Regions from separate parts of the Tumebacillus amylolyticus genome, predicted to be linked through region 2. Evidence: riboswitches for the same ligand, from Rfam matches in the RefSeq annotation. Region 2 holds a riboswitch; each other region holds the start of a gene.

Region 1 (4,280 bases), on a different contig from region 2:
CTGATTCTCCCATGACCCAAAACGTACATAACCAAGTCACCGTCGAACAAGCGATGCGCGAACGCCATGCCGTGAAAAAATACGATGCCTCCTACACCATCCCGGAAGCGGAACTCAACGCCATCCTCGAACTGGCGGCAACCTCTCCGTCCTCTTGGAACCTGCAACACTGGAAGCTCGTCGTGATCACCGACCAAGCCACCAAGGAGAAAATTCTCCCGATCGCGTACGGACAACAGCAAGTGGCAGACGCATCGGCTGTCATCCTCGTGCTCGGCGACCTCGAAGCGAACAAAAACGCAGAACCTGTCTTCAAGCCGGCACTCGACGGCGGCTTCATCTCCCAGCAAGTCTACGATGTACTGCTCGGCCAAATCGCAGCGGCGTACGACAACAACCCGCAAGGCGCACGCGACGAAGCGATCCGCAACTCGTCCTACATCGCGATGCAACTGATGCTCGCAGCCAAAGCATACGGCTACGACACCTGCCCGATGGGCGGCTTTGACAAGGAAAAAATCGTCGAAGCCCTGAACGTGCCGTCCCGCTACATCCCGTCCGTCCTGATCTCGCTTGGCAAAGCAGCGACACCGGCGCATCCGTCCGGCCGTTTCGGTCTCGACCAAATCGTCGTCAAAAACTCCTTCTAAGAATCGAAAATGCTCGAAAAAAAGACCCGCCCGCCCACGCGAGCGGGTCTTTTTTGTCCCCTCCTCCCATATCTTTGTAACAGGCTGTACATAGAGAACAGGGGGTTTTCAATCGATGGAAGCAATTAGCCATAAACTCAACCCGCGCACGGTTGATTTCGTAAAGTCCAAAACGGTGAAAAAAATGTTCGTCGGCGGTCAATTTGTGGAAGCGGTCTCCGGCAAGACGTTCCCGATCTACAACCCGGCGAACAACGAAATTCTCGCCTACGTCGCCGAAGGGGACAAGGAAGACATCGACCGCGCCGTCGCCTGTGCCCGCGACGCGTTTGAATCCGGCCCGTGGCATCGCATGATGCCGTCTGAACGTGCCCGTCTCATCTACACGTTGGCCGACTTGATCGAGCGTGACTCTGACGTATTCGCAGAGATCGAATCGCTCGACAACGGCAAGCCGATTGCAGAAGCCAAAGGGTTCGACGTTCCGATGACCGTCGAGCACTTCCGCTATTACGCAGGCTGGGCCACCAAGATCTCGGGCGACGTGATTCCGGTCAACATCCCGAACATGCACAACTACGTGCGCCGCGAGCCGATCGGCGTCGTCGGGCAGATCATCCCGTGGAACTTCCCGTTGTTGATGGCCGCTTGGAAACTGGGGGCGGCACTGGCGACAGGCTGCACCGTGGTTCTCAAACCGGCAGAGCAAACGCCGCTGTCCGCCCTCTACCTCGCCAAACTCGTCCAAGAAGCGGGCTTCCCGGCGGGCGTCGTCAACATCGTGCCGGGCTTCGGCGAAACGGCGGGCAACGCGCTCGTCACCCATCGTGACGTGGACAAAATCGCGTTCACCGGCTCCACCGAAGTCGGCAAGTTGATCATGAGCAACGCAAGCGTCGATCTCAAGCGCGTCTCTCTGGAACTGGGCGGCAAGTCGCCGAACATCATCTTCCCGGACGCAGACTTCTCCCGTGCGGTCAAAGGCTCGATGCAGGCGATCTTCTTCAACCAAGGCCAAGTCTGCTCGGCAGGTTCCCGCCTGTACATCCACAAAAGCCAATACGACAACGTGCTCTCCGACATGGTGACGCATGCGAGCAACGTGCGCCAAGGCTACGGCATCGACCCGAAAACGCAAATGGGCCCGCTCGTCTCCGAAGAACAACTGACCCGCGTCACCGGCTACATCGAACGCGGTCTGGAACAGGGAGCCAAGATCGCCATCGGCGGTGAGCGCGGCGAGGGCGACCTCTCCCGCGGCTACTTCGTGCGACCGACCGTGTTCTACGATGTCCAAGACGACATGGCGATTGCCCAAGAGGAAATCTTCGGCCCGGTTGTCGCCACGATGCCGTTTGACGACATCGAAGACGTAATCAAACGCGCCAATGCATCCACCTACGGCCTCGCCGCCGGCGTCTGGACGCAGAACATGAAAACGGCGTTCACCGTCGCGAACTCGCTCAAAGCAGGTTCCGTCTGGATCAACTGCTACAACATGTTCGACGCCGCTTCTCCGTTTGGCGGGTACAAACACTCCGGCATCGGCCGCGAGATGGGCGAATACGCGCTGGAAAACTACACGCAACACAAGAGCGTGTGGGTCAACTACAACTAAGCGCAGTCAAAAAAAAGGGGAGTGCCGTGTGCGGTCACTCCCCCTTTTTTTCTCACATTGACGCGATGAAGAGTTTGATGTATTCTAAAGTATGTTGAAAGTTCGTAAAACTTCATACGCAACTCTTATCCAGAGAGGTGGAGGGACTGGCCCTACGAAACCTCGGCAACCGGTATCAATCGTGATACATGGTGCTAATTCCAGCAATTACGTCCATGTGGGACGTTTTGGCAGATAAGAGAGGATCTCGATCTATTGTCGAATTGTACAATGAGCCTCTTCTTGGACGCCTGAGAAGAGGCTTTTTTATATACTTTTTTGGAAGAAGGGGTGGGGAAGCAAAGTGAATTCATCACATGCTTTTCGGGCGCGACTGCGGTCTGATGTGTTGGTGGGGGACGGCGCGATGGCAACGCTTTTGTATTTGCAAGGCAACGCCATCGGAGCTTCGACGGAGGAATTGTGTCTGACGGAACCGGATTGGGTGCGGGATGTGCATATGGCGTATCTGGATGCGGGGGCGAACGTCATCGAGACGAACTCCTATGCGGCCAACCGCGATTCGCTGGCACGCTATGGCTTGGAAACGCGCACCACGCGCATCAACCGCGCTTCTGTGCAGATTGCGCGTCAAGCGGTGGAGGAATCGGGACGCGAAGCGTTCGTCGTAGGCTCCATCGGCTCCATCCTCGCCGGTCGCATTCGCGGCACTGAGTGGGAGGAATACCGAGACATCTACGAGGAACAGGCGGTTGCGCTCTTGCATGAAGGCGTCGACGGTTTGATTCTCGAAACCTTCTACGACGTCGAAGAGTTGCTGCTGGCGTTGGATGTCATCCGCCCGCTGGCCGCTTCGAGCGGTACGCCGATCATCTCGCAACTGTCGCTTCTGGAAGTCGGCCGCACCCGAGACGGGTATGAACTGACCCAAGCGTTTCGCCAACTGGAAGCGGCAGGCTCCGACGTCGTCGGTCTGAACTGTCGACTCGGCCCTGCTGAAATTCTCGGCTCCTTGGAAAAAACCATCGTCCCCGAAGGCATGCCGATCTCCGTCTACCCGAACGCCGGGCGACTGGGCATGATCGACGGCAAAGTCCAATACAAATCCAACGCCGCGTACTTTGGCGACTATGCGGTTCGACTGCTCGACCAAGGCGTTGGACTCCTCGGCGGTTGTTGCGGCACTGCGCCGGAACACATCCGCGCGATTGCAGACGCCGTCGCGGGAAAAAAACGCGTGCCCCGCATCAACCCCACCCTCGCCGCCAAAACGGAAGTCATCGAACGGGAAACGCCGCGCATCGAATTGCCTCCGTCTCCGAACATCGTCGATCTGGTCGGTCAACGCCATACGATCATCGTCGAGTACGACACCCCGAAGGACCTCGACATCGAAAAGTACCTCGCCGGAAGCAAAGCGCTCCAAGAAGCCGGAGCAGATGCGATCACCCTCGCCGACAATTCGCTGGCGACCACCCGTGTCAGCAACATGGCGCTCGGCGCCATTCTCAAGCGTGAAATGGGCATCGAAGCGATCGCCCACGTCGCCTGTCGCGACCGCAACTTGATCGGGCAGCAATCTCATCTCTTGGGTCTGCACGCACTGGGCTTGAATCAAGTCCTCGTCATCACCGGCGACCCGGCGCGAGTCGGAGACCTGCCGGGGGCGACGTCCGTGTTCGATCTCTCGTCGTTCGACCTGATCCGCATGGTCAAACAACTTAATGAAGGAATTGCCTTCTCCGGTCGTCGGATGAAGAACAAAGCCCGCTTCGTCGTCGGAGCGGCGTTCAACCCGCACGTCCGCAATTTGGAGCCGGCCATCGCACGCCTCGAACGCAAAGTCGAAGCGGGAGCAGACTTCATCATGACCCAACCCGTCTATGACGTGGAGACGTTACTCGCGATCCGCGAAGCGACGAAGCACATCCAAGTTCCGATCTTCATCGGCATCATGCCGATGACAGGGTCGCGCAATGCAGAATTTCTGCACAACGAAGTGCCGGGCATCA
Region 2 (4,280 bases):
ACAATTCCACCCAATGCAAGATCGGCCCGACCAAAACCCCAATCAACAAATACAACGCAACGTCCGGGATGCGCAACACGCGTGCCAATCGTCCGCCAAACATCCCGACGACCAGCACGATCAAAACCAAACCGATGTAGCGGTGCACCATCTCCATCGTTGTCGATTCCATCTCTCTCCCACCTTCTGCACAATCTATGACATAGAAAAAAAGCATCCTAAGCATACGGAGTATACGTTAGGATGCTCTATGGGTCATTCTACACAATGGTAAATTTTACTTCAATGCTTGTTCCAGATCGGCGATCAAATCGTTCGGGTCTTCCAAGCCAATCGAGAAGCGCAGCAAGCCGTCGCCGATCTTGCGCTTGAGGCGTTCTTCGGCGGGCATGCCGTTGTGGGACATCATGCGCGGGTAGGACAGAATCGATTCCACCGCACCGAGCGAGACGGCGACGAGCGGCAATTGAACGCGTTCCATCAATTTGCGAGCTCGCTCCTCGGTACCGAGGTCGAACGACACGACAGCGCCGAAGCCGTCCGCTTGTGACTTTTGAATCTCGTGACCTGCGTGAGACGGCAGGCCCGGATAGTAGACCTGCTCGATGTCGCCGCGTTCGTAGAGATAGTGGGCGATTTTTTCCGCACCGGCGCAGGACGCATCCATGCGGACTTTGAGCGTCTTCAACCCGCGTTGGAGCAAGAAGCAATCTTGCGGGCCGAGCACGCCGCCGCATGCATTTTGGAGAAAGTACAACCGTTTGCCCAGCTCCTCATCTCGCGTGACGACGACGCCCGCCACCACGTCCGAATGTCCGCCCAAGAACTTGGTCGCACTGTGAATGACGATGTCGATGCCAAGTTCCAACGGTCGTTGGAGGTACGGCGTCATGAACGTGTTGTCGATGATCGAGAGCAGACCGTGTTCCTTGGCAATCTGTGCCGCACCCGCCAAGTCGATGATCTTCATCGTCGGGTTGGACGGTGTTTCGAGGAACAGCCCTTTCGTATTCGGACGAATCGCCGCCCGAATTTCATCCAAATTCGTCGCATCGACGAACGTCGTTTCGATGCCGAAGCGGTTGATCAACTGGGTCAGCGCCCGGAACGTACCGCCGTAGATGTCATCGCAGGCAACGATATGATCGCCCTGCGAGAACAGGAACAACGTCGTGGTGATCGCCGCCATGCCAGAACCGAACGCAAACCCGCGCGTACCGCCCTCAAGTTTGGCGACTGCATCTTCGACCGCATGGCGAGTCGGGTTGCCCGAGCGGGCGTATTCGTAAGCCGGCGGGTTCCACGGATCTTCTTGGTGGAACGTCGACGCTTGATAGATGGGAAATGCCGCTGCCCCCGTTACCGGATCGATTTCATTGCCCGTATGCAACACGTGGGTGGCGAACGAAATTTTTTTCTCACTCATGGCTTGCTTGGACTCCCTTCACTCCAATTTCCTTCTCTGCCGCTGCCAGTGCTTGCGCGAGATCGTCAATGAGATCGCTGTGGTGCTCGATGCCCACCGAGAGTCGCAACAGGGAATTGGTGACGCCCACCGAGATGCGAATTTCCTCCGGGATGTCAAAGTGCGTCTGACGAGCCGGGTAGGTGATCAGCGATTCCACCCCGCCAAGCGATTCGGCAAACGTGATCAGTTTCAAGTGGCGCAACAACGGCTCCACGAGTGCTTCGCTCTCCACTTCAAACGACAGCATGCCGCCGTATCCTGCTGCTTGGCTCAGATGAATGTCACGACCTACATGGCCGAACAACCCCGGGAAGTACACGGTGGAGATCGCCGGATGCTCCGCCAACCATTCGGCGACGAGCAAGGCGTTCTCTTGGTGACGATCCATGCGCAACGCCAGCGTCTTGATCCCTCTCATCAGCAGCCAACAATCTTGCGGGCCGAGTGTCGCGCCGATGGAGTTTTGCAGGAAGTAGATTTTGTCTCCTACTTCTGTCTCCCGTGCGACAACCAGACCTGCCAGCACGTCGTTGTGACCGCCGAGATACTTGGTCGCGCTGTGGACGACGATGTCGGCACCGAGCGTCAACGGACGTTGCAGATAGGGGGTCATGAACGTATTGTCTACGATTGTCAACACGTTATGACGTTTTGCTACTTCAATTATGGCACTGAGGTCGGTGATTCGCATCGTCGGGTTGGTCGGCGTTTCGACGAAAATTCCCTTCGTATTGGGTTGCAGGGCCTGTTCAACCGCTTGCACGTCCCCTGTATCCACGAACGTGGCGGAGATGCCCTGTTTCGGCAGAATCTGTTCAATCAAGCGGTAGGTACCGCCGTACAAGTCGTGCGAAACGATCAGATGGTCCCCTTGCGCAAACAGTCCGAAGACCCCCGCAATCGCCGCCATGCCGGATGCGTAGGCAAACCCGCGCACGCCGCCTTCGAGTTCTGCGATGGCATCTTCGAGCGTTTGACGGGTCGGGTTCTTGGTGCGCGTATAGTCGAAGCCGGTGGAAACACCGAGCTGCGGATGGCTGTACGTGGTGGAGAGGTAGATCGGAGACGAGACCGAGCCGGTTTGCGGGTCACGTCGGTTGCCAATCTGTGCGAATTTGGTTTCAAGATGCGTCATATTGAAGTCCCCCTAAGTTGTGATGCAAGCAAAAAAGGCCTCTCTCCCAGTGGAGAAAGGCCTTTGCTTATGTAGACATAAGGGGGTCCTTTCTCTCATCTCTCAGGATCGTTAGATCCTGCAGGAATTGGCACCGTGCATGCGTGTGCTGAAAAAATAACCGCATGTCGGTTGCCGGGCTTCATCGGGCCAGTCCCTCCGCCTACTCTGGATAAGAGAGTTTCTTGCTTGTTCAGTTGTTTTGTCTGATTATTTTATTACAGTACAGCACTCGCAAAATTCTGTCAAGGTATAAATTTACTCGCGGTGTTCTGCCGTGTTCACGTGCAACGGCGGGACGACCAGCCAGCCTTTTTCCTTCAACATACGGAGCAGACGCAGGCCCATCTCCGCTTTTTTGGTGTGCATCGTCATGAACAGCGCCGCGATGTCTTCGCGGATGCACATCGCCATCATTTTGGAACAAGCAACCAGACCCGCCCCGTTGTCAACAGCAAGCATCGATGCAATTTCCATGTCCGTATGGCGTGCGCCAGGCGGGATCAGTTCGAGGTCCGCCTTGGGCTTTTCAGGCGCTGCGGGCGGCAGTGCGACGCCGTTTTCCGTCAACAACTTCGCCAATTCGGCCGCTTCTTCCCGACATGTATCAATCGACTGCTCGATGAAGTCGCGCAGGTCTGCGTCCCCCGATTGGTTCAACAACACTTGGTAATGCGAGATGATCCCGTACTTGGCCGCCAACGACCCCCAAACAGCGTCCACTTCCCCATAATGCATCGGTTCATGCTTCGGATTGCCACTCAAGATTCCCATTTCGAACACCTCCGTGTAGTGTAAATGCCCGCCTACTAGCATGTACAAAAAAAACCATCCGCACGCATGTGCGAATGGTTTTTCATTTTCCTGACCTGCCTGCTTATTTCAACCACGTGGACACTTCTTCTACAGGTTTGCGAGTTAACTCCCGCTCTTGGGCCGGATATCCGACCGGAACCAAAGCGACGAAATCCATGCCTTCCATCGGAGGCAAGATCGCTTCAATCTCCTGCTTCGCCTGTTGCGGGCCCGCCATCCAGACGGCTCCCAGACCTTGGGCATGGAACATCAACAACATCTGCATGACCGCCCCCGCGATGGTCTGGAGTCGCGAAGAGCCGACTTTGCGCGCATCCTCCATCGCCGCCGCATCCGAGTCTTGACGACCTCGTTCTGCAAGCAGTCGGTCCGCGATGGAACGATAGTCTCCCATATACACCGCCACACAAGCAGGTGCGGTGCGGAAAAAGTCGCTGGAAGACTTCCAACGCTCCACATGTTCGCCATAGGCTTCCGCTTCCGGCCACGATGCCATCAGCAGCGTTTTTTCCTGGACGGCGTCTGCGATCTGATGGATGACGTCTCGGTTCTTGATCACGACGAAGTGCCACGGCTGGAAGTTGCCGCCGTTGGGAGCCCACGTCGCTGCGGTCAGCGCTTCGCGGATCAGTTCGTCCGGAACTTCTTGGTCGGTCCATTTGCGGATCGAGCGACGAGTGGCGATGAGTTGAAGCAAATCTTGCGGGTTTACACCGTTCATGGATGTCACTCTCCTTCTGTGTCCAACAATCTCCACTCATAGGGTACACCTCAAACACCGCAAACTACAAGAGAGCACCACTACAATCGCAGAGGAAGTGA
Region 3 (4,280 bases), on a different contig from region 2:
AGCGGAGAGCAACAGAGAGACAGCGCCGAGGATCAATTTTTTCATGGGTGGAATCATCCTTTCAGGAGTAGGGTTTCTTTTATTTGCGGTTGAAGCGACGGACGAGTTTGTCGCCGACACTTTGGAACACTTGGACCAGAACGATCATGATGACGGTGGTGACGATCATAACGTCCGTTTGGAATCGTTGGTACCCGTAGCGAATCGCGAGGTCGCCCAGACCGCCGCCGCCGATGACACCCGCCATCGCGGTGTAGCCCACGAGTGCGACGAGCGTAATCGTGATGCCGGCGACGATGCCGGAGCGAGCTTCGGGAAGCAAGACCCGTGCGATGATCTGCCAAGTCGTGGCTCCCATCGATTGCGACATTTCGATGACGCCTTTGTCAACCTCCCGAAGTGAAACTTCCACCAAGCGGGCGAAAAACGGCGCGCTGCCGATCACCAGCGGTGGAATCGCCGCCGTCACCCCGATGGAGGTCCCGACGAGAATCTGCGTGAACGGAATCAGCATGATCATCAAGATGATGAACGGAATGGAGCGGAAGATGTTGATGATAAAACTCAGGACGGCGTAGACCCCGCGGTTTTGCAACAAGTGACCCGGTGAGGTCAAGACAACCAAGATGCCAAGCGGCAAACCGATCAGTGCGGTGAACAGCGTCGAGAGCGAAACCATGTACATCGTCTCGCCGAGCGCTTTCCAGATATCCGTCCAATCGACGTTGACGAACAGTTCCTTGAAATCCATTACAGCAGCACCTCCACTTGCAAGCCTCGTGCTCGCAGTTGTTGCACCGCATCCCGTGCGTCGGCCGGTTCCCCCGTGATCTCCAACACCAAGCGCCCGAACGGGGTGTCCTTGATGCGGTTGATCGTGCCATGCAAGATGTTGAACTGAACGGGGAGCGACTGCAAAACTTGGAACATCACCGGCTGGAACGTGGTGTCGCCGAGGAACGAGACTTGCACGACTTGGTGGCGATTGCGCTCTGACTCCGGCATGACGCGGTATTGCTCCAAGAGCTCCAACGGGAAGTCGAAATCGCTGACTTGCTCGACGAACTCCTCCGTGATGCGCTGCTTCGGGTTGAGGAACACGTCTGCAACGGGGCCGAGTTCCACGATCTCGCCGTCGTCGATGACGCCGACTCGGTCGCAAATTTCGCGGATGACGTGCATTTCGTGCGTGATCAACACGATGGTGAGGTGAAGTTTTTTGTTGATGTCGCCCAGCAGTTTCAAGATCGACTGGGTGGTCATCGGGTCGAGTGCTGACGTGGCTTCGTCGCAGAGCAAGACTTTCGGGTCGTTGGCGAGTGCGCGGGCGATGCCGACGCGTTGTTTTTGTCCGCCGGAGAGTTGCGCCGGGTATTTTTTCGCGTGGTCCGTGAGGCCGACGAGGTCGAGCAGTTCACGGACTTTTTTATCGACGTCGCTCTTCGAACGCTTGGTGAGGCGCAGTGGGAAGGCGATGTTTTCGTAGATGGTTGCGGACGAGAGCAAGTTGAAATGTTGGAAGATCATCCCGATCTCGCGGCGCGCCGTTTGCAATTCGGACGAGGTCAGTTGTGTCAGATCTTGGCCGTTCACGATGACCGAGCCGGATGTCGGTTTCTCCAGCAAGTTGATACAGCGGATCAGCGTGGACTTCCCCGCGCCGGAATGGCCGATGATTCCAAAAATTTCGCCGCGTTCGATGGTGAGATCGATTTTTTTCAGCGCGGTGATCGATTTTTTGTCTACGATGTAATCTTTGCGAAGATTTTGCAAGATGATCACCGTGGTCCCTCCTTCGTTATGGTCCGGGATAATAAAAAAGTGCCCTTCAACAGTGAAGGACACAAATGCACATGGCGGATTCGCGTCTCTCATCTGTCAAGACTGTACAGTCTTACAGGAATTGGCACCATTTCACTCAACCTTGTACGGTTGTCATGACGGTTGCCGAGGTTTCATCGGGCCAGCCCCTCCACCTCTCTGGATAAGAGAACAATATTAAGTTATTCGGTCGGAATTAATGGTTTTGACTCTTGACTACAGGTTGGAGTATACCATCCTGAGAAAAAGACCGTCAAGCGTTTTTTTCTCCTCCAAATCTTTCAGCGTGTGAGAGAGTCGGTGTGCGGTGATGCTAAGTTCGGATTGGTGGCGAGCCCGTCCACACTATAGAACGCCCCGAGGAGGTAGACACTTTGAAAAAGGTAACGACTCTAGCTGGCGTTTTTCTCCTGTCCTCATCTCTGCTTGCAGGCTGTACGAATCAGGCGGCACCGAACGGGTCGCCGGATGGAAAGAACGAGACGTATGACACCTCTCGCGGCGGCAAAGTTCTCGACACTCGTGATCCGCGGTATACTCCGCGCAATCTGACGCCTGATCGTGCGAACAACATGAACATTCGCGGGTACAGTGCGGCAGATCGCGGCGGGCGTATGAACGGATTGACGACGGGGAATCGCGGGACTGCAACGGGCGATCTGAACGCTCATGCCGACCCGCAATTGGCGAATCGGATCGCGTCGATTCCCGGTGTGTCGAGTGCGCGTGTCATTGTGAACGGCAACACGGCGTATGTGGCTGTGAATTCTCCGACCAACCGTCATGCGATTACGAAGCAAGGGGTCACGACGAAAAGTATCACGGGCAGCCGCGATACGGGGACGACTTCGCTGAATGACCATCGTGTGCAAGGGCCGGTGGGCACTTCGACCACGAAGGGTGCAGGCACTCCGGTGCAAGTTGGCAAGTCGGGGACGAATACGGCGGCGAGCAACAACAACACCGGGATCATGCGCGGGACCGGTTTGTCGATGCCGTACGCATTGGTTTCGCCGCCGATTGCCAACGTCGGGGGGACGAATTCTCCGTCGATCAAGAGCAACAACCAGACGGGCTATGGCGTGTATGGCGGTGGTGCCAATACGGGCATGAGCGGCTACGGCAACTCGGGCACGGCGACAGGCACCAATACGTCGAACTACAACTCGTTGAACACGGGGAATGCTGTGAACGGGCAAGGTTCTGTGTTTAACGGGAATGGGTATGCGAATTCCTACAGCAATCCGTACGGTGCTTCGACGTATGGGACCTCTGGTACGGCCGGCACTTACGGTGCGGGGTCCAATGCAGGTACGTATGGAACTGTCGGCGGCACCGGGAAAGTTTCCGGAACCGGCAATCCGGGGACGGTTGGGTATCTGAACGGGTACGCAAACGGGACGAATACCACAGGCAACAATTCGGGAACCTATGGTTCCAGCAACTACGGCACGTACGGGGCCGGGACGAACTACGGCACGACTTATGGGCGTGACGAAATGCGCGGCAATCGTGCAGGGACCGGTACGAATTACGGCACCTATGGCACGGGAACAGGCACGAACTCCGGAACTTCTGGGGCGGGGTCTAGCAACAATTACGGCACCTATGGTACGGGGGCCGGTACGAATTACGGAACTTATGGTACGGGCTCTAGCAACAATTACGGCACCTATGGTACGGGGGCCGGTACGAATTACGGTACGTACGGTGCAGGTACTCCCTCGAATTACTCGGGCACCTATGGTACGGGGACTGGGACGACTTCCGGCACGTACGGCACCACCGGTACGGGGACTCGTACCTCGGGGGCCAATATGGGCTCGACGTACAGCGGTTCCAAGTCAGGGGCTCGCGCGTACGGGATGACCGGCGGCGGCACGGCAGGTACTGCGGGGGTTGCAGGTTCCAACGCCGGCATCTATGGCTCCAACGGGGCTTCGTCCGGCAATGGCTCCAACAACACCTACGGCCTGTACAGCTCCTCCACGGGAGCCGGCAACCTGAACGTCTGGTCGGACAACACCATGTCCGACGACCTCCGCGCTCAGATCGTCCAAGCTGTTCGCCAAGCAAATCCGTCGATCAAAAACGTCTACGTCACCGCTTCGCCGTCTCTCATGAATCGCTTCAATCAATACCTGAGCGGCACCAAAAACGCCGGCACCAACGCGGTGCGCAACGCAGGCGGTGCCACGACGAACGCCGTTCGTAACTTCGCAGGCACTGCTGCGTACACCGGCCAAAACTTCTTCAACGACATCCGCACCGGGTTCCGCAACGTGACTTCGAACATCACCAACCGTGTAACAGGCCATACCACGAACTACAACATGGGCACGACCTCCGGCGCAGGCACCGGCCAAACGTCCGGAGCAGGCACGATGTCTCGTGGCGGCATGACCACCAATGGTTCCTCTCAATCCGGCACCTTGGGCACCCAAGGCACACCGATGGGT

The links. A riboswitch is a leader RNA that binds a small molecule or an ion and turns the genes downstream of it on or off. The one in region 2 is predicted to bind S-adenosylmethionine.
Region 1: linked by a shared signal. The riboswitch ahead of JJB07_RS04415 (bifunctional homocysteine S-methyltransferase/methylenetetrahydrofolate reductase) and the one ahead of JJB07_RS14015 (aminotransferase class I/II-fold pyridoxal phosphate-dependent enzyme) in region 2 are both predicted to bind S-adenosylmethionine.
Region 3: linked by a shared signal. The riboswitch ahead of JJB07_RS12640 (methionine ABC transporter ATP-binding protein) and the one ahead of JJB07_RS14015 (aminotransferase class I/II-fold pyridoxal phosphate-dependent enzyme) in region 2 are both predicted to bind S-adenosylmethionine.

Annotation. Positions count from the first base shown of each region.
Region 1 is NZ_JAEQNB010000001.1:945,826-950,105, forward strand. It holds gene JJB07_RS04405 (nitroreductase family protein) at 12-650, shown strand; gene JJB07_RS04410 (aldehyde dehydrogenase family protein) at 766-2,268, shown strand; SAM riboswitch class I at 2,391-2,509, shown strand; gene JJB07_RS04415 (bifunctional homocysteine S-methyltransferase/methylenetetrahydrofolate reductase) at 2,612-4,280, shown strand, end outside.
Region 2 is NZ_JAEQNB010000004.1:237,894-242,173, reverse strand. It holds gene JJB07_RS14025 (cation:proton antiporter) at 1-172, opposite strand, end outside; gene JJB07_RS14020 (trans-sulfuration enzyme family protein) at 278-1,426, opposite strand; gene JJB07_RS14015 (aminotransferase class I/II-fold pyridoxal phosphate-dependent enzyme) at 1,419-2,603, opposite strand; SAM riboswitch class I at 2,696-2,821, opposite strand; gene JJB07_RS14010 (DUF3231 family protein) at 2,901-3,416, opposite strand; gene JJB07_RS14005 (nitroreductase family protein) at 3,520-4,179, opposite strand.
Region 3 is NZ_JAEQNB010000003.1:554,538-558,817, forward strand. It holds gene JJB07_RS12630 (MetQ/NlpA family ABC transporter substrate-binding protein) at 1-45, opposite strand, end outside; gene JJB07_RS12635 (methionine ABC transporter permease) at 80-751, opposite strand; gene JJB07_RS12640 (methionine ABC transporter ATP-binding protein) at 751-1,782, opposite strand; SAM riboswitch class I at 1,869-1,991, opposite strand; gene JJB07_RS12645 (beta strand repeat-containing protein) at 2,196-4,280, shown strand, end outside.